4 regions of the Hafnia alvei genome follow, and region 3 is predicted to be linked to each of the others. Evidence: predicted binding sites of a transcription regulator. Region 3 holds the regulator's gene; each other region holds the start of a gene.

Region 1 (5,991 bases), 1.5 Mb from region 3:
GTTCTGCTTTCGCAGTCACGCTGATGTCATCATCTTCTCTGCCCGGTGTTTTAATATCGTGTTTGAGGATATACCAACGAAATACAAAGAAATAAATCGCAAACCAAATAATGCCAACTGGGAATATGAGATGCCACTTTGTTGCCGTTCCTTGCATGATACCGAATATTAATAAGTCTAATATCCCACCGTCGGTATTCCCTATGGTAACACCTAAAAGTGCCATAACCATAAGCGCTAGACCCGACATGATAACGTGGAAGACATATAAGAAAGGTGCAATAAATAAGAATAAGAACTCAATCGGCTCTGATATGCCTGTTACTACGGAAACTAAAACACCAGAAAGTAAAAGTCCTTTTATAATTGGTCTATTTTCAGGCTTAGCGGTACGGTAAATAGCATAAGCAACAGCAGGTAGGCCAAAGATAAAGGTTGGCATAAAGCCTTGAGAGAGAAACGCCGTTACATGTGGACTAAATGGCAAGCCGGCCTTTAGTTCAGCATAGAAAATATTAAGGGCTCCTGATATTTCTTGCCCGCCGACGAATTCGGTGCCACCTGCCGGTGTGAATCTTACCATGGCTAATAAAATATGGTGTAAGCCAAATGGTTTTAATAATAGAACGCCGACGCCATATAAGAATGGGCCAAATACGTTAGTGCTCTGAATTAATCGCCCAATGGCAGTGATGCCGATGGCAACATATTCCCACAAAAATGGAATGATCAGCCCAACGATAGAGAGCGTGAGTGCTGTGATGATTGGTACAAAGCGGATGCCGCTAAAAAAGGCAAAAGCATCATGGAGTTGCGTATCTTGAAAACGCTCATGCAAGAAATAGGTAATAACCCCAACAACAATCCCGCCGAGAACGCCCATTTCAAGCGACTGAATACCTAATACCATGGCCTGCCCAGCTTGCTTCATATGTGCTGCATCGGCAAGTTGATGACTACTCATAAGATAATAATTAATAGAAAGGTTCATTATCATATAGCCAACAAAACCAGAAAATGCGCCAATGGCTTTATTACGCTTAGCAAGACCTAATGGAATTGCCATTGCAAACATAATAGGTAAGTAAGTGAATGCGAACCCACCCACGGTTGCAACAAATCCAAACGTTAGCTGAACTAATTCATTGCCTAAAAATGGAAAGCTTTTGATGGTAGAGGGACTAGTAATTGAACTTCCGACGCCTAATAACAAACCCATAAAGGCCAATAACGAAACGGGAAACATAAAAGTCTTTCCTAGACTTTGAAAAAATTCCCATAACCTTGACTTAAAAGATTTTGTGTCCGACATGTGGGCACTCCCAATAAACAGGTAATGATAATAAACCGCCATTATTAAAAACGAATGGTGATAATGTTTTATCTGTGAACTAGGAGATATTTAATAAATATGATGATCCCCTAATAGCCTTAATGGGCTGTGAGGAATTAAAACAAAGCGGGTGTTTATAGAATGCACTGAGGATCACAGTTTTATTTTGCATCGATTTCACGCCATTTAGCTTTCGATTCATAACCAATCAAAAGCAAAGTGAAATTTAAATGCGTTGTTTTTATCTATAAAGCAAGGAAGGGATGACAGAATAACGAAAGTGGGTATAAACAGGATTCAGGTCACCGCTTTTATTATGCGAAGTGACCTACATCACAGAACTCACTATTTAGGCCTACGAGTCATGTTTCACGTTACGCTTTTTAGGCAGTGTTGCGATGGATGTCACGGTGCTTTCGACCCACCCGTCTTGCACTCGGGTTTTTAACAGATCGCCATGAGTCACCTGCTTAATGCTTTTCAGCACGCCGCCGCTTGGTGGCTGCGTCACGCTAAATCCGCGCGCTAGCGTTGCAAGTGGGCTAACGCCTTCTAACTGCGAACAGAGTGCGCCAAAGCGTTCACGATTGCCGCTAAGCTGGCGTTGGACGAGTAATTCCAGCCGGTTGTGAAGCTGCTCGATGCGCTGTTGATGGCGCTGGATGCGTACAGAAGGCTGCTGTTGATTTAGGCGCTGATTGGCACGTTCTTGCTGGCGCTCCGCCAGGCGCAGGCGCGTTTGCACCGCTTCGTCCAAACGGCGGCGTAGCTTAATCAGCAATGTGTGCTGGCGTGCCAGACGTAGCTGTGGATGCTGCTGCTGTAAACGATGATTCAAGCGAGTGAAGCGCTGCTGATGCCGAGCAAGATAATAATCCATCGCCATTTCCATGCGCTGCTGCTGTGAAAGCATTTGGCGCATGAGCTCGGTTTGATTGCGGCTGACTAATTCTGCGGCCGCGGACGGCGTTGGCGCTCGCAGATCGCCAACGAAATCAGCGATAGTGACATCGGTTTCATGGCCAACGGCGCTTACGATAGGGATTAGGCTGGCAAAAATAGCCTGCGCCACGCGCTCATCATTAAAGCTCCATAAATCCTCAAGCGAGCCACCGCCACGACCGACAATCAGCACATCACACTCTTTACGCTGGTTGGCTAATTCAATGGCGCGCACAATTTGCATTGGTGCATCTGCGCCTTGAACGGCGGTCGGGTAAATGACGACTGGCAGAGACGGATCGCGTCGTTTTAATACGTTAAGGATATCGTGCAGCGCGGCACCGCTTGATGAAGTCACAACGCCCACGCAGTGGGCTGGCGACGGTAATGGTTTCTTGTGGGCAGGATCGAACAGACCCTCTTCCTGTAAGCGTTGCTTCAACTGCTCAAATTGCTGTTGCAGCAAACCATCACCGGCGGGCTGCATACTTTCAGCAATCAGTTGGTAATCCCCACGCGGCTCGTACAGCGTGATGGTGGCACGCATCAAAATCTGCTGACCGTTTTGCGGGCGGAAAGTGACCCGGCGGTTGCTATTGCGGAACATCGCGCAGCGAACCTGAGCACGATCGTCTTTCAGCGTGAAGTACCAATGGCCCGATGAAGGCTGAGATAAATTGGAGATTTCGCCTGATAACCAGATCTGCCCCATTTCCATTTCTAACAGCTGACGGACGGTCTGATTTAACCGGCTAACGGTAAAAATTGGTGGGGAAGATAGCAGCGACATGTGACGTAGATCAAACTCTAAATCAAGGTGTTAATCAGTCGATACTACATGCTTGAATGACCTTCGCAAGACTTTTTTATAAAAAGTACTGGAGGCAACCGTTTTCGGCCTGTATAATGCCGCGGCAATATTAAATCTATTTGATTTACCACTCTGGTGAGATATTGCCCATGCTACGTATCGTAAAAGAAGCCCTAACGTTTGATGACGTTCTCTTAGTTCCAGCCCATTCTACCGTTCTGCCAAACACTGCCGATCTTAGCACTCAGCTGACTTCATCCATTCGTATGAATATCCCAATGCTGTCTGCGGCAATGGACACCGTTACCGAGGCGCGCCTCGCGATTGCCTTGGCACAGGAAGGCGGTATTGGTTTCATCCACAAAAACATGTCTATTGAGCGTCAGGCTGAAGAAGTTCGCCGCGTCAAAAAACATGAAAGCGGCGTGGTAAAAGATCCTCAAACGGTGACGCCAACCACCACTCTGCGCGAAGTGAAAGAGCTGACCGAGCGTAATGGTTTTGCGGGTTATCCAGTCGTTACTGACGATCTGGAACTGGTTGGTATCATCACAGGTCGTGACGTGCGCTTTGTTACCGATTTAGAACAGCCTGTTACTGCGGTAATGACGCCGAAAGAGCGTTTGGTTACCGTGAAAGAAGGTGAGGCTCGCGAAGTTGTTCTGCAGCGCATGCACGAAAAACGTGTGGAAAAAGCGTTGGTTGTCGATGAAAACTTCCACCTGTGCGGCATGATCACCGTTAAAGATTTCCAGAAAGCAGAGCGCAAACCTAACGCTTGTAAAGATGAGCATGGCCGTCTGCGCGTAGGTGCTGCGGTTGGTGCTGGTGCAGGCAACGAAGAGCGCATTGCAGCGCTGGTTGAAGCCGGCGTTGACGTACTGCTGATTGACTCTTCCCACGGCCATTCTGAAGGCGTGTTACAGCGTATTCGCGAAACTCGCGCTAAATTCCCTGACCTGCAAATTATCGGCGGCAACGTGGCTACGGCTGCGGGCGCTAGAGCATTGGCTGAAGCCGGTGTGAACGCGGTTAAAGTGGGTATCGGCCCTGGTTCTATTTGTACTACACGTATTGTTACCGGCGTTGGTGTTCCACAGATCACCGCCGTTTCCGACGCCGTTGAAGCGCTGGAAGGTACCGGTATTCCTGTTATCGCCGATGGCGGTATCCGTTTCTCCGGTGATATCGCGAAAGCACTGGCCGCTGGCGCAAGCTGCGTCATGGTGGGGGGGATGCTGGCAGGTACCGAAGAATCCCCTGGTGAGATCGAACTGTACCAAGGTCGTTCATTCAAATCATATCGCGGTATGGGTTCACTGGGCGCGATGTCTAAAGGTTCTTCTGACCGTTACTTCCAGAGCGATAACGCTGCCGACAAACTGGTTCCTGAAGGTATCGAAGGCCGCGTAGCTTACAAAGGTCACCTGAAAGCGATTATCCATCAGCAAATGGGCGGTCTACGCTCATGCATGGGTTTGACAGGCTGTGCAACCATTGATGAACTGCGTACCAAAGCTGAATTTGTTCGCATCAGCGGAGCAGGGATTCAAGAAAGCCACGTTCACGATGTGACCATCACCAAAGAGTCACCGAACTACCGCATGGGTTCGTAATATCTCTACAGGCGGCGAGGGCGCAAAGCTGTTTCTCGCCGCTCAATATTCAGTGACCTATTTTCGTTTTTTTTGGCTATTTATTTTTCTAAACAAGGCCTGACATGACTCAAAATATTCATAAGCATCGCATTCTGATTCTGGATTTCGGCTCCCAATACACTCAGCTTCTGGCACGCCGCGTACGTGAGATCGGCGTATATTGCGAGCTGTGGGCATGGGATGTTACCGAAGAGCAGATCCGTGAATTCAACCCAAGCGGTATTATTCTGTCCGGTGGCCCTGAAAGTACGACTGAAAACAACAGCCCACGTGCGCCAGAATATGTCTTTACTGCCGGTGTGCCTGTATTCGGCGTATGTTACGGCATGCAGACCATGGCGATGCAGCTGGGTGGCCATGTAGAAAGCTCAAACGAACGCGAATTTGGCTATGCGCAGGTTGAAGTGACCGCGCACAGCAAAATGTTTGACGATATCAAAGACTCTCTGACTAAAGACGGCACTCCAGTGCTGGACGTTTGGATGAGCCATGGCGATAAAGTTACCGCTATTCCTTCCGATTTTGTCACCGTTGCCAGCACTGAAACCTGTCCTTACGCCATTATGGCGAATGACGAAAAACGCTTCTACGGCGTTCAGTTCCATCCTGAAGTGACTCATACTCATCAGGGCCAGCGCATGCTGGAGCGTTTCATTCTGGATATCTGTGGCTGTGAAGCGCTGTGGACGCCAGCAACGATCATCGAAGATGCGGTGGTACGTCTGCGTGAACAAGTGGGCGAGGATGAAGTGATCCTAGGCCTGTCTGGCGGCGTTGACTCTTCTGTGACCGCGCTGCTGTTGCATCGTGCCATCGGTAAACGTTTGACCTGTGTATTCGTTGATAATGGTCTGCTGCGCTTGAACGAAGGTGAGCAGGTTATGGATATGTTCGGCGATAAGTTCGGCTTGAATATCATCCACGTTAAGGCAGAAGAGCGCTTCCTGAGCGCGCTGTCTGGCATCAGCGATCCTGAAGCTAAACGTAAAACCATTGGCCGCGTATTTGTTGAAGTTTTTGATGAAGAAGCGTGTAAACAGCCAGGCGTTAAGTGGTTGGCACAGGGTACTATCTACCCAGACGTGATCGAATCTGCAGCGTCAGCAACGGGCAAAGCGCACGTGATTAAGTCTCACCATAACGTGGGCGGCCTGCCAAAAGAGATGAAGCTGGGTCTGGTTGAACCGCTGAAAGAGCTCTTTAAAGATGAAGTGCGCAAGATCGGTTTGGAACTGGGCCTGCCATAC
Region 2 (5,991 bases), 2.2 Mb from region 3:
GAACCCGCGACTTCTAATCCTTCGTCAGCGGCTTTGATTCCGGCGATTTTGGCAGAGTACACGCGGCTCATCTGGCCAGCACCAATGCCGATGGTCATTTTGTCTCGGGCATAAACGATGGCGTTGGATTTCACAAATTTGGCTACTTTCCAGCAGAACAACGCATCACGCATTTCCTGTTCGGTTGGTTGGCGAGTGGTGACTATGCGCAGGTCGGATTCTTTTACCATGCCTAAATCGCGGTCCTGAACCAGTAAGCCGCCGTTAACGCGTTTGAAATCCAATCCATTTTGGCGCGCATTCCACTCACCACAGGCTAAGACGCGCACGTTTTGTTTGGCTGCCAGCAGCTCAAGCGCAGGTTCGCTGATATGTGGGGCAATAATGACTTCGACAAACTGACGACTAATAATCGCCTGAGCAGTTTCGGCGTCGAGTTCGCGGTTAAAGGCAATGATGCCGCCAAAGGCAGAGGTTGGGTCGGTTTTATAAGCGCGCTCGTAGGCATCTAAAATAGAACCACCAACGGCAACACCGCATGGGTTAGCATGCTTCACGATCACACAAGCGGGCTCACTAAACTCTTTCACACATTCTAATGCTGCATCGGTATCGGCAATGTTGTTGTAAGAGAGCGCTTTGCCTTGAAGCTGATTAGCGGTAGCAACAGAAGCTTCAGTGACATTCTCTTCTATATAGAAGGCCGCATCCTGATGGCTGTTTTCTCCGTAACGCATATCTTGTTTCTTTATATAGCTAAGATTCAGCGTGCGAGGGAAGCGGCCAGAAGGTTCTTCAGTATTACCATAATAAGGAGGAACCATCGTTCCAAAGTAATTCGCGATCATGCCATCGTAGGCAGCAGTGTGCTCGAATGCCTTAATCGCCAAATCGAAACGCGTCGCGTGAGTTAAAGAACCCTCGTTGCTATCCATCTCATTAATGATGGCATCGAAGTCACGATTATTAACTACAATCGCAACGTCTTTATGATTCTTGGCTGCCGAGCGCACCATGGTTGGTCCACCGATATCGATATTCTCAACGGCGTCGGCTAAAGAGCAATCTGGGCGAGCTACGGTCTGAGCGAAGGGATAAAGGTTCACAACGACCATATCGATGGGCTTAATATCGTGGTGAGCCATAATGTCATCGTCTTGGCCGCGACGGCCAAGAATCCCGCCATGTACTTTGGGATGCAAAGTCTTAACTCGGCCATCCATCATTTCGGGGAATCCGGTGTAATCAGAAACCTCGGTCACGGGTAAACCTGCTTCCGCTAACAGGCGGGCAGTACCGCCAGTTGAAAGCAGCTCAACGCCACGAGAACTGAGCGCTTGAGCAAACTCAACAATACCGGCTTTATCAGATACGCTGAGCAGCGCACGGCGAATCGGACGGTTAGCGGAAGCTGAGCTCGTGTTTTGTGAACTGGAATGCATGGTAGTTATATCCCTCGGCTATGGAATCGCAATATAAAGAGCGTTATGTGAATACGGCATGCCTGTTTTATTCAAATAACGCCCCTTCGTTGGAAGAGGTCGAAAGATTTTAACGCATCCAGATTGTAACGAAAACGTTTGCGTGATGCTCGTCAAATTTGTCACCAATATCGTTCTGTGGATAAACTTGTGAACAAATGGGTATAAAGCGGGGTTTTGCTGTGGAATGCAGCAAACGATCAATTTAATGGAAATTAAGGGTTGTCAGCCCGCGAGAACTCCCTATAATGCGCCTCCATCGACACGGAACATGTGAATCACTTCACACCGTATCGGCGGTTTCGATAAGAAATCGCAAGAGAAAAAATCCTGAAATTTAGGGTTGACTCTGAAAGAGGAAAGCGTATTATACGCCACCTCGAGTTAGCAAGCTTAGTCTCCTAACTCACTGCTCTTTAACAATTTATCAGACAATCTGTGTGGGCACTCACAAGACAATATCTAACGTCCTCGGACGATAAAATATTAAAGTCTTGAAGAGTGACCAAGCAGTAATTCATTTAGTGAATTATTACGAAAGTTAATTTTCGAGCATCGCTTAACTTGTTTAAGCAAATCAAGCTTTTAATTGAAGAGTTTGATCATGGCTCAGATTGAACGCTGGCGGCAGGCCTAACACATGCAAGTCGAGCGGTAGCACAAGAGAGCTTGCTCTCTGGGTGACGAGCGGCGGACGGGTGAGTAATGTCTGGGAAACTGCCTGATGGAGGGGGATAACTACTGGAAACGGTAGCTAATACCGCATGATGTCTTCGGACCAAAGTGGGGGACCTTCGGGCCTCACGCCATCAGATGTGCCCAGATGGGATTAGCTAGTAGGTGGGGTAATGGCTCACCTAGGCGACGATCTCTAGCTGGTCTGAGAGGATGACCAGCCACACTGGAACTGAGACACGGTCCAGACTCCTACGGGAGGCAGCAGTGGGGAATATTGCACAATGGGCGCAAGCCTGATGCAGCCATGCCGCGTGTATGAAGAAGGCCTTCGGGTTGTAAAGTACTTTCAGCGAGGAGGAAGGCATTGTGGTTAATAACCACAGTGATTGACGTTACTCGCAGAAGAAGCACCGGCTAACTCCGTGCCAGCAGCCGCGGTAATACGGAGGGTGCAAGCGTTAATCGGAATTACTGGGCGTAAAGCGCACGCAGGCGGTTGATTAAGTCAGATGTGAAATCCCCGAGCTTAACTTGGGAACTGCATTTGAAACTGGTCAGCTAGAGTCTTGTAGAGGGGGGTAGAATTCCAGGTGTAGCGGTGAAATGCGTAGAGATCTGGAGGAATACCGGTGGCGAAGGCGGCCCCCTGGACAAAGACTGACGCTCAGGTGCGAAAGCGTGGGGAGCAAACAGGATTAGATACCCTGGTAGTCCACGCTGTAAACGATGTCGACTTGGAGGTTGTGCCCTTGAGGCGTGGCTTCCGGAGCTAACGCGTTAAGTCGACCGCCTGGGGAGTACGGCCGCAAGGTTAAAACTCAAATGAATTGACGGGGGCCCGCACAAGCGGTGGAGCATGTGGTTTAATTCGATGCAACGCGAAGAACCTTACCTACTCTTGACATCCAGAGAACTTAGCAGAGATGCTTTGGTGCCTTCGGGAACTCTGAGACAGGTGCTGCATGGCTGTCGTCAGCTCGTGTTGTGAAATGTTGGGTTAAGTCCCGCAACGAGCGCAACCCTTATCCTTTGTTGCCAGCACGTAATGGTGGGAACTCAAAGGAGACTGCCGGTGATAAACCGGAGGAAGGTGGGGATGACGTCAAGTCATCATGGCCCTTACGAGTAGGGCTACACACGTGCTACAATGGCATATACAAAGAGAAGCGAACTCGCGAGAGCAAGCGGACCTCATAAAGTATGTCGTAGTCCGGATTGGAGTCTGCAACTCGACTCCATGAAGTCGGAATCGCTAGTAATCGTAGATCAGAATGCTACGGTGAATACGTTCCCGGGCCTTGTACACACCGCCCGTCACACCATGGGAGTGGGTTGCAAAAGAAGTAGGTAGCTTAACCTTCGGGAGGGCGCTTACCACTTTGTGATTCATGACTGGGGTGAAGTCGTAACAAGGTAACCGTAGGGGAACCTGCGGTTGGATCACCTCCTTACCTAAAGATAGCGTTAAGTGCAGTGTCCACACAGATTGTCTGATGAAATTAATGAGCAAGAGCACCTGTTGATGTTGTGAGTTTTAAGACTCATGCTGATACGAAACGAGAAAGCGCAAGCTTTGTCGGTATTTTCGTGTCCCCATCGTCTAGAGGCCTAGGACACTGCCCTTTCACGGCTGTAACAGGGGTTCGAATCCCCTTGGGGACGCCATTCCGATAATGAGTGAAAGACATTATCACCTGAATATCTTAAAGATGACTTTATTAAGTCGTGTTTAAGATATTGCTCTTTAACAATCTGGAACAAGCTGAAATTTGAAAGCTTAAGCAACTGTGAGACACACTGACACAGTTTGCATTAAGCAGTCTCTCAATTTTTTGCAATCTTGAATGCTGTCTTGAACCGGTTCGTAACCGTGTTCACTAAAAAGACACCTTCGGGTTGTGAGGTTAAGTGACTAAGCGTACACGGTGGATGCCTAGGCAGTCAGAGGCGATGAAGGACGTGCTAATCTGCGATAAGCGTCGGTAAGCTGATATGAAGCGTTATAACCGACGATTTCCGAATGGGGAAACCCAGTGTGATTCGTCACACTATCGTTAAGTGAATACATAGCTTAACGAAGCGAACCAGGGGAACTGAAACATCTAAGTACCCTGAGGAAAAGAAATCAACCGAGATTCCCCTAGTAGCGGCGAGCGAACGGGGAACAGCCCAGAACCTTAATCAGCGTATGTGTCAGAGGAACGGTCTGGAAAGTCCGGCGATACAGGGTGATAGCCCCGTACTTGAAAATGCATATGTTGTGAGTTCGATGAGTAGGGCGGGACACGTGACATCCTGTCTGAATATGGGGGGACCATCCTCCAAGGCTAAATACTCCTGACTGACCGATAGTGAACCAGTACCGTGAGGGAAAGGCGAAAAGAACCCCGGCGAGGGGAGTGAAATAGAACCTGAAACCGTGTACGTACAAGCAGTGGGAGCCTCTTTTATGGGGTGACTGCGTACCTTTTGTATAATGGGTCAGCGACTTATATTTTGTAGCAAGGTTAACCGAATAGGGGAGCCGTAGGGAAACCGAGTCTTAACTGGGCGTCAAGTTGCAAGGTATAGACCCGAAACCCGGTGATCTAGCCATGGGCAGGTTGAAGGTTGGGTAACACTAACTGGAGGACCGAACCGACTAATGTTGAAAAATTAGCGGATGACTTGTGGCTGGGGGTGAAAGGCCAATCAAACCGGGAGATAGCTGGTTCTCCCCGAAAGCTATTTAGGTAGCGCCTCGTGAACTCATCTTCGGGGGTAGAGCACTGTTTCGACTAGGGGGTCATCCCGACTTACCAACTCGATGCAAACTACGAATACCGAAGAATGTTATCACGGGAGACACACGGCGGGTGCTAACGTCCGTCGTGAAGAGGGAAACAACCCAGACCGCCAGCTAAGGTCCCAAAGTCATAGTTAAGTGGGAAACGATGTGGGAAGGCATAGACAGCCAGGATGTTGGCTTAGAAGCAGCCATCATTTAAAGAAAGCGTAATAGCTCACTGGTCGAGTCGGCCTGCGCGGAAGATGTAACGGGGCTAAACTATGCACCGAAGCTGCGGCAGCGACACTTAGGTGTTGTTGGGTAGGGGAGCGTTCTGTAAGCCGTTGAAGGTGGCCTGTGAGGGTTGCTGGAGGTATCAGAAGTGCGAATGCTGACATAAGTAACGATAAAGCGGGTGAAAAACCCGCTCGCCGGAAGACCAAGGGTTCCTGTCCAACGTTAATCGGGGCAGGGTGAGTCGACCCCTAAGGCGAGGCCGAAAGGCGTAGTCGATGGGAAACAGGTTAATATTCCTGTACTCGGTGTTACTGCGAAGGGGGGACGGAGAAGGCTAGGCTATCCGGGCGACGGTTGTCCCGGTTTAAGCGTGTAGGGGGAAAGCATTGGTAAATCCGTGCTTTTATTAACCCTGAGGCGTGATGACGAGTCACTACGGTGATGAAGTAGTTGATGCCAAGCTTCCAGGAAAAGCCTCTAAGCTCTAGGTAACATTGAATCGTACCCCAAACCGACACAGGTGGTCAGGTAGAGAATACCAAGGCGCTTGAGAGAACTCGGGTGAAGGAACTAGGCAAAATGGTGCCGTAACTTCGGGAGAAGGCACGCTGGCGCGTAGGTGAAGTCCCTTGCGGATGGAGCTGAAGCCAGTCGAAGATACCAGCTGGCTGCAACTGTTTAATAAAAACACAGCACTGTGCAAACACGAAAGTGGACGTATACGGTGTGACGCCTGCCCGGTGCTGGAAGGTTAATTGATGGGGTCAGCCGCAAGGCGAAGCTCTTGATCGAAGCCCCAGTAAACGGCGGCCGTAACTATAACGGTCC
Region 3 (5,991 bases):
AAACTGCAAAAAAATTTGCCATAATGCGCGCTGCATTCCATAGACCAGAAGTTGAACATGGCTGAAACCACCAATCTTAATACGCTGAGCGCGCGTTTTCGCGGGTTCTATCCTGTTGTCATTGATGTCGAAACTGCGGGTTTTGATGCCAACACCAACGCGCTACTTGAAATTGCGGCAGTCACGTTACGCATGACTGACGATGGATGGTTAGAGCCACATGAAACACTTCATTTCCACGTTGAGCCTTTTGTTGGCTCCGTTCTTGTTCCAGAGGCTCTGGCATTCAACGGCATCGATCCTGAAAATCCATTGCGTGGCGCGGTGAGCGAATACGAAGCGCTGCATGCTATTTTCAAAGCGGTTCGTAAAGGCATTAAAGATCAGGACTGTAATCGTGCGGTAATCGTTGCGCATAACGCGCACTTCGATCATTCATTTGTGATGGCCGCCGCAGAACGTGCTGGTTTAAAACGCAATCCATTCCATCCGTTCGCCACCTTTGATACTGCCGCCCTGAGCGGTTTGGTATTAGGACAAACCGTGCTGGCGAAAGCCTGTATCGCCGCAGAGATCCCCTTTGATAGCACTCAGGCCCACTCTGCGCTATATGATACTGAACAAACCGCAACGCTGTTTTGTGAGTTGGTAAACCGCTGGAAACGTATGGGTGGATGGCCATTGCCAACGCCTGCGCCAGAAACCACCGAATAGTCTGCCTCTTTTTCTTGTTGCAGCACCGAGCGGTGTAAGAATTTTTATTTCTGAGTTAACGCAATAAATTATAAAGGCGCCCTTAGGCGCCTTTTATTTTTCTCACAATAATCATCAACGATTACTGTTCTTCCTGCGCAGGATGCTTCGCAGCAGTCTCTTTAATCAGCTGCTGCAGTTCGCCAGCACGGTACATCTCAATAATGATGTCACAGCCGCCAACCAGTTCACCCTCAACCCACAGCTGCGGGAAGGTTGGCCAGTTCGCATATTTTGGCAGTTCAGCACGAATATCCGGATTTTGCAGAATATCAACATAGGCAAAACGTTCGCCACAGGCCGACAATGCCTGAACGGCTTGCGCAGAGAAGCCACAGCTTGGCAATTTTGGTGAGCCTTTCATGTACAAAATAATCGGGTTTTCAGCCAGTTGACGCTGAATTTTTTCAATGGTGGTCATTGTCATTTTAGTTTACTTCCTCTAGCCAGTGTTATGCCTATGGCATGCAAGTGCATATCGAATTATTGTACTGGATTGTACCGAGTGTCGCTCTGAGAAAAAAACGCCATCTTTTATGTGGCTATTATCTGAATTTCAACATCCCGTCACAGCGTAAGCTCAGTTTAATCTAAAAACGTGCTATGCTATATCCGTTTTGTACACGATCAGAATTACCGCGTTTTTTGAACAAAACAGTATCTGATTCAATCACCGTAACATTTGGTCACAAAGAGAATATAAATAGCAGAAATGAATGCTGTTTTGTTGCGGCGGTTTATTTAATACTGTTTGCCATGTTTTTTGCTTGGGACAAAGTCTGGAACCTATCGATGCGTCTATATATCGCGCTCTTTGTTCTGCTGTTTACACAGCTATTTGCTAATGCAGCGAATGCCTCTCCGGGGCATAAAGTCGTTGCCGATCAGCGAAAGTCGCATGCGACAAGTAGCGAAACTGCCGATCGTAAAAAACGAAAGCCGGCCACCAGCAAAAAAGAAAAAACTGCGGCACCTACAACAACGGCAAAAAATAAAAAATCGGTAGAGCAAAAAAGCAAGGCGACTAAAAAAACAGCAGACGTTCAGCCTACCGCTCTCGCCACCAAGTTCGCCAAAAATAGAGCCGTTGCGCGCAATAAAGCCAATAGCAAAAAAATAGATAAAGCAGTATTAGCCTCTATTTCTAAACCGAAGGCAAAATCCAGCGTCAAGAAAAGCGACACTCATTCCACGGCTAGGCTAGCTCGCGTTAGTAATAAAAAAACCTATGGTCGCCAGCGCGGTGAATTGAATAGCCATGGCAGAAACAGCAAAGGCGAATTAGCCAAGCTGAATCAAAACAATATTGAAATCGTTGATGGTAAACCGATCCGTTTGAGCCCTCAGCATAAAAAACGCTACCAGCATGCCAAGCAGACGGCCATGAATAAGCTGATGAATCAGGTAGGCAAACCGTATCGCTGGGGTGGAGCTTCACCAAGCACGGGCTTCGACTGCAGCGGTTTAGTCTATTACGCCTATCAGGATTTACTGAGCATCAAGATCCCGCGTACCGCCAATGAAATGTATCATCTGCGCGATGCGGCTCCGGTGAAAAAAACAGAGCTACAAAAAGGCGACTTGGTCTTCTTCCGTATTAATAATCGTGGCGCCGCCGATCATGTAGGTGTTTATATGGGCGAAGGTAAATTTATACAGTCACCTCGCACCGGCGAACAAATTCGGATCAGCTATTTAGATAATGATTATTGGCAAGGACACTACGTTGGCGCCCGCCGCGTAATGACGCCAAAAACGATTCGTTAATAGCAGAAGGTCATTGTTAAACAGATTTATGGTAGGGATTAATCGTATTTTGTGATAATCCCTATCATTTAGATTTACCCTGTCTTTGTATTATCCCCTTCCCCTCATTTTCGTACCGTCGCCGTTTTGAACGAATGGTGTACAAATCATCAATTGATAACCAAAAACAAAAATTTTGCCTGTTATTAGATTCAAAACTTGCTAAAATCGATCCCCATAACAAGAGCACAACAAGATCGTTTCAATTTTAAAAACCCGCTCACTGACATTAACGTTGGTGTGATGCATGAAACATAAAACACTTCCGTGTAACTGTTTCATTGCAAAATAGAGCAATAATAGGAGAGAGCAATGTCTTTTGAATTACCTGCATTACCATACGAAAAAAACGCACTCGAACCGCACATCTCCGCAGAAACCTTGGAATACCATTACGGTAAGCATCACAACACCTACGTGGTTAACCTGAACAATCTGGTTAAAGGCACTGAATTTGAAGGTAAATCACTGGAAGAGATCATCAAGACCTCTACCGGCGGGATCTTCAACAACGCCGCTCAGGTTTGGAACCACACCTTCTACTGGCATTGCCTGTCACCAAAAGGTGGCAACGCACCAACTGGCGCAGTAGCCGAAGCCATTAACAAAGCATTTGGTTCATTCGACGCTTTCAAAGAAGAACTGACTAAATCCGCGATCGGCAACTTCGGTTCTGGTTGGACTTGGCTGGTTAAAAAAGCCGATGGTTCTTTGGCAATTGTGAACACCTCAAACGCAGCAACACCACTGACCAGCGGTGATAAGCCTCTGCTGACCGTGGACGTTTGGGAGCACGCCTACTACATCGACTATCGCAATGCGCGTCCTAAATATCTGGAGAACTTCTGGGCTCTGGTAAACTGGGAATTCGTGGCGAAAAATCTGGCATAAGTTTGCTAAGTTACGCACATGAAAAAGGCGGTCAATTGACCGCCTTTTGTTTTAGCCATGTTAATAGCTATCGATAGAAAACTTAGCGATAAATCAATGTAGCGCGGCAACAAAACTAAAGATAACAATCACAGCCAGCGCCGCGACCGTTGTCATTAGAGAATATTTCAGGTCGGTTTCCATTTCTTCTTCTCCCGCATTTCGTTATCAGATCAATTTTGATTATACATAAACACTTGCAGAAAGTGTGTGAAATCATTTTCACATACCTTAAATGGGATCGCACGCAGTAAAACTTTCGATTATTCTTTCTGTTAACCCACAATTTTGACTTCCCCTTTTGCATTTTATAGGCCAAAATTTACGGTTTACTGCTACGTATCAGCTTTCATAACGTAAAAGAATAGGCTGGCGCTTGATAAATCCGCATATTCCTCTCTTTGATGCGATTGTAATCAGTATATTTTGATGTACGTAAGCAAACGATTAACGCAATAGCTATGTCATTGTGACATTAGCTTAGGAGTCATCTGTTTCATGGCAACGATTAAAGATGTGGCAAAACGCGCGGGCGTTTCAACCACGACAGTGTCTCACGTTATTAATAAGACGCGTTTTGTCGCAGAAGAGACCAAGACCGCGGTTTGGGAAGCCATTAAAGAATTGCACTACTCCCCCAGCGCCGTCGCCCGTAGCCTGAAAGTGAACCACACTAAATCGATCGGTTTGCTGGCAACCTCCAGCGAAGCGCCCTATTTTGCTGAGGTGATTGAGGCCGTTGAAAACGCCTGTTACAGCCAAGGCTATACGCTTATTTTATGTAACTCTCACAATAACCCTGAAAAGCAAAAAGCTTATTTGGCAATGCTGGCGCAAAAGCGCGTCGATGGGCTGTTAGTGATGTGCTCTGAATATCCAGAAAACCTGCTGCAAACCCTTGAGGACTACCGCAATATTCCAATGGTAGTGATGGACTGGGGCACACAGCGCAGTGATTTTACCGACGCCATTCAAGATAATGCGTTCGAAGGTGGCTATTTAGCCGGTCGCTATTTAATTGAACGCGGTCACCGCGATATTGGGGCGATTACCGGTCAGCTTTCCCGTAACACCGGCGGAGGTCGTCTGCGCGGCTTCTTGAAAGCCCTGCAGGAAGCCAATATTTCCGCACGCGATGAGTGGATGGTAGAAGGCGACTTCGAGCCAGAATCCGGTTACAAAGCCATGCACCAGATCCTATCGCAAAAAAATCGCCCAACGGCGGTCTTCGTGGGCGGAGATATCATGGCGATGGGCGCAATCTGCGCCGCCGATGAGATGGGCTTACGTGTACCGCAGGATATATCGGTGATCGGTTATGATAACGTGCGCAACGCTCGCTACTTCTCACCAGCGTTGACCACCATCCACCAGCCGAAAGAGCGTTTGGGCTCTATGGCCTTTGATATGCTGCTCGACCGTATCGTGAGCAAACGTGAAGATTCTCAAACGATCGAAGTTCATCCAAAACTCGTGGAGCGTCGCTCCGTTGCCGATGGCCCATATCTGGACTATCGCCGCTAAGTGATGAAGAGCAGCCCTTTTCTTTTAGCGCTGTTCCCCGTTGTGCTGTTCTTTGCCGGAGCGTTGCCAATATTGGCAGCGCTGCTGGCACTGACTCAGCCGCTGTCTGACATTTCCTCTTTCAATAACTTCATCCAGCCGTGGACGCTTTTACTCCAATGGCCAGGTTTGATGCGCTCGGTTGGCCTGAGTTTATGGAGCGCAATCGCCGCTACCTTAATATCACTTTGGTTGGCATTAGCGCTTTGCGGGCAAGTTATACAGCGCGCCAGCGGGGCCGCTCGCGCTGTTTCGAGCGCGATTTTAGCCATGCCGCATATTGCACTGGCGACCGGACTCATACTGCTGTTATCTCCTTCAGGTTGGCTACTCAGGCTTATATCCCCAACATTTACGGGTTTTGTGCGCCCGCCTGATTGGACGATCGTCAATGACCCTTATGCCCTGTCCTTAATTCTTTTACTGGTGATCAAAGAGACACCCTTTTTATTTTTGCTGGCGTTTAACATCGCGGGGCGAATTGATGTGGCCCGTCAAATGCAGGCTGGTAACGCATTGGGTTACCACAGTGAAAAAGTCTGGTGGTTGCTATTAGTGCCGCAAATACTGGTGGCCCTGCGCCTGCCGCTGTTTTGCGTGCTCGCCTTTGGGCTATCCGCCGTGGATATTGCGATTCTATTGGGGCCACAGCAGCCAACCACCTTGGCGTTGTTAGTTTGGCAATGGATAAGCGAACCCTCGATGGGGCACCAGTCTTTGGCCGCCGCTGGCACGCTGTTGCTTATTGCGATGACATTAGCCAGCTTTGGCGCATGGGGATGCGGTGAAAAACTCTGGTTGAAATATTGTCGCAACGCTTATGGGCAAAGGCGCAACACATGGCGTATGCCGCTTGCTCCGCTCTGGACAATTGGCGTGCTGTTAACGCTAGGTGCTTACGCGGTACTCTTCGTTTGGTCTATTGCGTGGCGTTGGCCT
Region 4 (5,991 bases), 1.4 Mb from region 3:
AATGGCGCACATGCTGGGTGAGTAGCTGACGATCGGCAACGTCTCGCTTAGCGGGCTCCAGTGACCAAGCATGTCCCGCGGTGGGAAATCGTAATTCAGGCACGTCTTGATAAGTAAATACGGCTTCAACACCCGGCAAAGCCAGCGCCGCATAAGTATCAATGGCCGTGACGTAAGCGTGGGCGAGAGGGCTACGTACATATTTGGCGTAACGCATGCCGTGCATTTGATGATCGTCGGTGTAGCGAGCGTGGCCGGTAACCTTAGCTTCAGCGTCCACCCGCTTGAGTGGGGATCCTAACGACATAGCTTTCTCCTTAGAGGAGCTTGGGATTTTTAATTTGAATGAAGTGAATCGTCGGAATATATAAATCAGCACCAAAGCAGCAAGATGCACGCCATAAGGCGTTGAGCGGTAAGGTGATTGGTGGAAACGTGAAGGGGATCGAGCGTTTTTTCTTAGATGAATTACAGAATGTGATGGCTGAAGGTGGCATGACGGCGATGGAGAGCAGATGACTATCAAAATGGGAATCTTGGTATCAAATTGAGATCGAAGTTATCGTAATGAAATGCTTAGTCTCTTTGCGCTAACTGATTGGTTTTGCATGATTATGCGTAAGCTGATTTTTTGTTCTTAACGTGCATCGACGCGTTTTTTTAGTGCGTAAAACTGATGATAATCGGCGTTAATCGCAAATTTCTAATTACCGTGTATTTACTCTGGCAGTGAGGGAGAAGAGTCGTTAACCTGAAACTAACATTGTAAGCCTTTGGCTATCTTGCTGAGTGAAATTAGCCGAGTGAAATTAAATAATTAAGAGAGGGAAGATGTCTAATTCTCATATCCGTATTGCTATCGCCGGTGCCGGTGGCCGCATGGGAAGACAGTTAATTGCTGCGGTTGCAAATGCAGAAGGTGTGGTGCTCGGTGCTGCTTTTGAACGTGAAGGCTCTTCATTGCTAGGCGTAGATGCAGGTGAGTTAGCGGGTATTGGCCAAACAGGCGTAAAAGTCAGCTCAAGCCTACAGGATGCCGCCGCTGGCTTTGATGTTTTGGTCGACTTTACGCGCCCAGAAGGTACGTTAGCGCATTTAGCATTCTGCGTATCTCAACGCAAAAATATGGTGATTGGTACCACTGGTTTTGATGATGCGGGTAAAGCCGCGATCAACAAAGCGGCTGAATCTATTGGCATTGTGTTCGCTGCCAACTTTAGCGTTGGGGTTAACGTGATGCTCAAGCTGCTAGAGAAGGCGGCAAAAGTGATGGGGGATTATACGGATATCGAAATCATTGAAGCCCATCATCGTCATAAAGTTGATGCGCCGTCTGGCACGGCTTTAGCCATGGGAGAAACCATTGCTCAGGCGTTAGGGCGCGATCTGAAAGAGTGTGCGGTATATGCCCGCGAGGGATACACCGGAGAGCGCGACCCTAAGAGTATCGGCTTTGCCACTATTCGCGCGGGCGATATTGTCGGTGAGCACACCGCGATGTTTGCCGATGTGGGGGAGCGAATCGAGATTACTCACAAAGCATCAAGCCGCATGACGTTTGCTAGCGGCGCTGTGCGAGCTGCTGCATGGGTAGGCAATCAGCCTATTGGTCTTTACGATATGGGTGATGTTCTTTCTCTCAATGAACTCTAAGAAAAAACAGTAATCACTGGTTTTTAATTTGTTTTTTAAAATTAAAAATACAATGGATAACAATGCGTTATCCATTTTTTTTATGTTAATGTTGGCTTTGGTTGTATTTTTCCATGAGTGTCTTGTTAGTCGCCTTATTTTACTTTTTATTAACCTGAGTGGAAACTGTGATTGACCTTTGCAGAGGAAAATTGCATCATAAACCTATTGCCGCTAATTCACGACACTGGCAACCGTTTTCTATTTTCAGTTAACATCTATTTTTAGCGACTTCGTTGTAAAATCTCTCCTTAAGCCTTAAAAAATACAAAAAAATCATCTTTTCAGGTAGACAAGCATTCACCACGTCTTTAGAATGCGCGCAATTTGCCGGAAATTAGTCAAGAAGGCAGTTTTTTGCATTGATTTAGATCGAATGATCTGCATTAATATGCAAATAATGTGACTGAATATTCTTTGGAGGGTGTTTTGATTAAGTCAGCTATATTGGTTCTGGAAGACGGAACCCAGTTTCACGGTCGGTCGATTGGTGCAGATGGATCGGCGGTGGGCGAGGTGGTCTTCAATACGTCAATGACCGGTTATCAAGAAATCCTCACTGATCCTTCCTATTCCCGCCAGCTAGTCACTCTTACTTATCCCCATATCGGCAATGTCGGCACTAACGCCTCTGATGAAGAATCCTCCGCTGTTCATGCTCAAGGCCTGATAATTCGCGATTTGCCTCTGATTGCTAGTAACTACCGCAGCACCGAATGCCTCTCTGATTACCTCAAACGTCACAATGTTGTGGCTATCGCCGATATCGATACCCGCAAACTGACGCGCTTGCTGCGTGAAAAAGGTGCTCAGAATGGCTGCATCATCACCGGTAGCATTGACGGCACGCTGCCAGATGTTCAATTGGCGCTGGAAAAAGCGAAAGCGTTCCCAGGCTTAAAAGGTATGGATCTGGCAAAAGAAGTCACTACCCGCGAATCTTATGCTTGGACGCAAGGCAGTTGGACGCTGATGGATGATTTACCTGCGGCGAAAGAAGAGTCAGAGCTGCCATTCCACGTTGTTGCCTATGACTATGGCGTGAAACGCAACATCCTGCGCATGCTGGTTGATAGAGGCTGTCGCCTGACGGTGGTTCCGGCGCAAACGCCGGCAGAAGATGTGTTGAAGCTCAATCCTGATGGTATTTTCCTATCCAACGGTCCCGGTGACCCGGAGCCGTGTGATTACGCTATTCGCGCCATTAAAACCTTCTTAGACACAGACATTCCGGTCTTTGGTATCTGCTTGGGCCACCAACTTTTGGCGCTGGCCAGCGGAGCCAAAACCATCAAGATGAAGCTCGGCCATCATGGCGGCAACCATCCAGTGAAAGACCTCGATAAAGACATCGTGATGATTACTGCGCAAAACCACGGTTTTGCCGTTGATGGCGATAATCTGCCAGATACGCTGCGCGTGACGCACAAGTCCCTGTTTGACCACACGGTTCAAGGGATTCACCGCACAGATAAAGCCGCGTTTAGCTTCCAAGGCCACCCAGAAGCAAGCCCTGGGCCGCACGATGCTGCGCCGCTGTTTGACCACTTTATCGATTTGATTCAGACCCACCGCGACACAATGACAAGAACAGCCAAATAATCAGGAGCAATAAATAAAATGCCAAAACGTACTGATATAAAAAGCATCCTGATTCTGGGCGCAGGCCCGATTGTTATCGGCCAAGCATGTGAATTTGACTACTCGGGTGCGCAAGCGTGTAAAGCGCTGCGCGAAGAAGGTTACCGCGTCATTTTGGTGAACTCGAACCCCGCGACCATTATGACTGACCCAGAAATGGCCGATGCGACCTATATCGAGCCGATTCACTGGGAAGTGGTGCGCAAAATCATCGAAAAAGAGCGCCCTGATGCCGTTCTGCCTACCATGGGTGGCCAGACCGCACTGAACTGTGCGCTTGAGCTAGAGCGCGAAGGGGTGCTGGCAGAGTTTGGCGTAACCATGATTGGTGCGACCGCTGACGCCATCGATAAAGCCGAAGATCGCCGCCGTTTCGATATCGCGATGAAGAAAATTGGCCTCGACACCGCACGCTCAGGCATCGCTCACACCATGGAAGAAGCCTTAGCCGTCGCGGCTGACGTTGGTTTCCCATGTATTATTCGCCCTTCATTCACCATGGGCGGCACCGGCGGCGGTATTGCGTATAACCGTGAAGAGTTCGAAGAGATTTGCGAGCGTGGTCTGGATCTCTCCCCCACCAAAGAGCTGCTGATTGATGAGTCGCTGATTGGTTGGAAAGAGTACGAGATGGAAGTGGTGCGTGATAAAAACGACAACTGCATCATCGTTTGCTCAATTGAAAACTTCGATGCGATGGGCATTCATACCGGCGACTCCATCACCGTAGCACCGGCCCAAACGCTGACTGACAAAGAATATCAAATCATGCGTAACGCCTCGATGGCGGTGCTGCGTGAAATCGGCGTAGAAACCGGTGGTTCTAACGTGCAGTTTGCGGTGAACCCGAAAAATGGCCGCCTGATCGTCATTGAAATGAACCCGCGCGTGTCGCGCTCTTCTGCGCTGGCCTCTAAGGCCACAGGTTTCCCAATTGCGAAGGTCGCAGCCAAACTGGCGGTGGGTTACACCCTTGATGAGCTGATGAACGACATCACCGGTGGTCGTACTCCGGCTTCGTTTGAACCGTCTATCGACTACGTTGTGACCAAAATTCCTCGCTTTAACTTCGAGAAATTCGCGGGCGCGAACGACCGTCTGACCACCCAAATGAAATCTGTCGGCGAAGTAATGGCGATTGGCCGCACTCAGCAAGAATCTTTGCAGAAAGCTCTGCGTGGTTTGGAAGTAGGCGCAGCAGGCTTCGATCCTAAAGTGAGCCTCGATGACCCAGAAGCGCTGACTAAAATTCGTCGCGAGCTTAAAGATGCAGGCGCTGAGCGTATTTGGTACATCGCCGATGCTTTCCGTGCTGGCCTGTCCGTTGACGGCGTGTTCAACCTGACCAACATTGACCGCTGGTTCTTGGTGCAAATCGAAGAATTGGTGCGCTTGGAAGAACAGGTTGCCGAAGTAGGGATTAATGGCCTGAGCCATGCGTTCTTACGCCAACTGAAACGCAAAGGCTTTGCTGACGCTCGTTTGGCTAAGCTGGCTGGCGTGGCGGAAACTGAAATTCGCAAACTGCGCCACAAGTACAATCTGCATCCGGTTTATAAACGTGTGGATACCTGCGCGGCAGAATTTGCCACCGATACGGCCTACATGTACTCCACTTATGAAGAAGAGTGCGAGTCGAATCCAAACAGCGACCGTCCGAAAATTATGGTGCTGGGCGGTGGTCCAAACCGTATCGGCCAGGGTATTGAGTTCGACTACTGCTGTGTGCATGCATCTCTTGCGCTGCGTGAAGACGGTTACGAAACCATCATGGTGAACTGTAACCCTGAAACCGTTTCTACCGACTACGATACCTCTGACCGTCTGTACTTTGAGCCGGTTACGCTAGAAGACGTGCTGGAAATTGTGGCGGTAGAAAAACCACAGGGCGTTATCGTGCAGTACGGCGGTCAGACGCCGCTGAAACTGGCTCGTGCATTAGAAGCCGCCGGTGTGCCGGTTATCGGTACCAGCCCAGATGCGATTGACCGCGCTGAAGACCGTGAGCGTTTCCAGCAGGCCGTTGTGCGTTTGGGCTTAAAACAGCCCGCTAACGCCACGGTTTCAACCATCGAGCAGGCGATTGAGAAGGGCGCTGTCATCGGTTATCCGCTGGTTGTTCGCCCATCCTACGTGCTGGGTGGCCGCGCAATGGAAATCGTGTATGACGAAATCGACCTGCGCCGTTACTTCCAAAATGCGGTGAGCGTGTCTAACGATGCGCCGGTGCTGCTGGATCACTTCCTCGATGATGCGGTTGAAGTTGATGTTGATGCAATCTGCGACGGTGAGCGCGTATTAATCGGCGGCATTATGGAGCACATTGAGCAGGCGGGCGTTCACTCCGGTGACTCGGCATGTTCACTGCCAGCTTATACGCTGAGCCAAGAAATTCAGGACGTGATGCGCGTACAGGCTGAAAAACTGGCGATGGAGCTCGGCGTTCGTGGGTTGATGAACGTGCAGTTCGCGGTTAAAGATAACGAAGTGTATCTGATTGAAGTGAACCCGCGTGCAGCACGTACCGTACCGTTCGTGTCTAAAGCGACGGGAGTTCCGCTGGCGAAAGTTGCGGCGCGTGTGATGGCCGGTCAGACGCTGGCACAGCAGGGCGTGACTAAAGAAGTTATCCCGCCGTACTACTCGGTGAAAGAAGTG

What was found. Region 3 encodes PurR, which represses purine synthesis genes. Its sites were predicted from a motif close to CANGCAAACGTTTGCNTG; they were not measured.
Region 1: a site for PurR is predicted at 3,157-3,174, ahead of guaB (IMP dehydrogenase). Genes of this name have one in related genera too.
Region 2: a site for PurR is predicted at 1,570-1,587, ahead of purH (bifunctional phosphoribosylaminoimidazolecarboxamide formyltransferase/IMP cyclohydrolase). Genes of this name have one in related genera too.
Region 4: a site for PurR is predicted at 1,880-1,897, ahead of carA (glutamine-hydrolyzing carbamoyl-phosphate synthase small subunit). Genes of this name have one in related genera too.

What each region holds. Positions count from the first base shown of each region.
Region 1 is NZ_OZ061315.1:1,003,675-1,009,665, forward strand. Features, by position in the region: gene malX (maltose/glucose-specific PTS transporter subunit IIBC) at 1-1,312, opposite strand, end outside; gene xseA (exodeoxyribonuclease VII large subunit) at 1,689-3,065, opposite strand; gene guaB (IMP dehydrogenase) at 3,236-4,702, shown strand; gene guaA (glutamine-hydrolyzing GMP synthase) at 4,807-5,991, shown strand, end outside.
Region 2 is NZ_OZ061315.1:307,526-313,516, forward strand. Features, by position in the region: gene purH (bifunctional phosphoribosylaminoimidazolecarboxamide formyltransferase/IMP cyclohydrolase) at 1-1,442, opposite strand, end outside; rRNA gene AB3Y96_RS01455 (16S ribosomal RNA) at 2,068-3,610, shown strand; tRNA gene AB3Y96_RS01460 (tRNA-Glu) at 3,749-3,824, shown strand; rRNA gene AB3Y96_RS01465 (23S ribosomal RNA) at 4,062-5,991, shown strand, end outside.
Region 3 is NZ_OZ061315.1:2,505,329-2,511,319, forward strand. Features, by position in the region: gene rnt (ribonuclease T) at 58-714, shown strand; gene AB3Y96_RS12005 (Grx4 family monothiol glutaredoxin) at 836-1,180, opposite strand; gene AB3Y96_RS12010 (NlpC/P60 family protein) at 1,546-2,520, shown strand; gene sodB (superoxide dismutase [Fe]) at 2,872-3,450, shown strand; gene AB3Y96_RS12020 (YnhF family membrane protein) at 3,544-3,633, opposite strand; gene purR (HTH-type transcriptional repressor PurR) at 3,988-5,013, shown strand; gene AB3Y96_RS12030 (ABC transporter permease) at 5,017-5,991, shown strand, end outside.
Region 4 is NZ_OZ061315.1:3,945,284-3,951,274, reverse strand. Features, by position in the region: gene xdhA (xanthine dehydrogenase molybdenum-binding subunit XdhA) at 1-307, opposite strand, end outside; gene dapB (4-hydroxy-tetrahydrodipicolinate reductase) at 832-1,653, shown strand; gene carA (glutamine-hydrolyzing carbamoyl-phosphate synthase small subunit) at 2,122-3,294, shown strand; gene carB (carbamoyl-phosphate synthase large subunit) at 3,313-5,991, shown strand, end outside.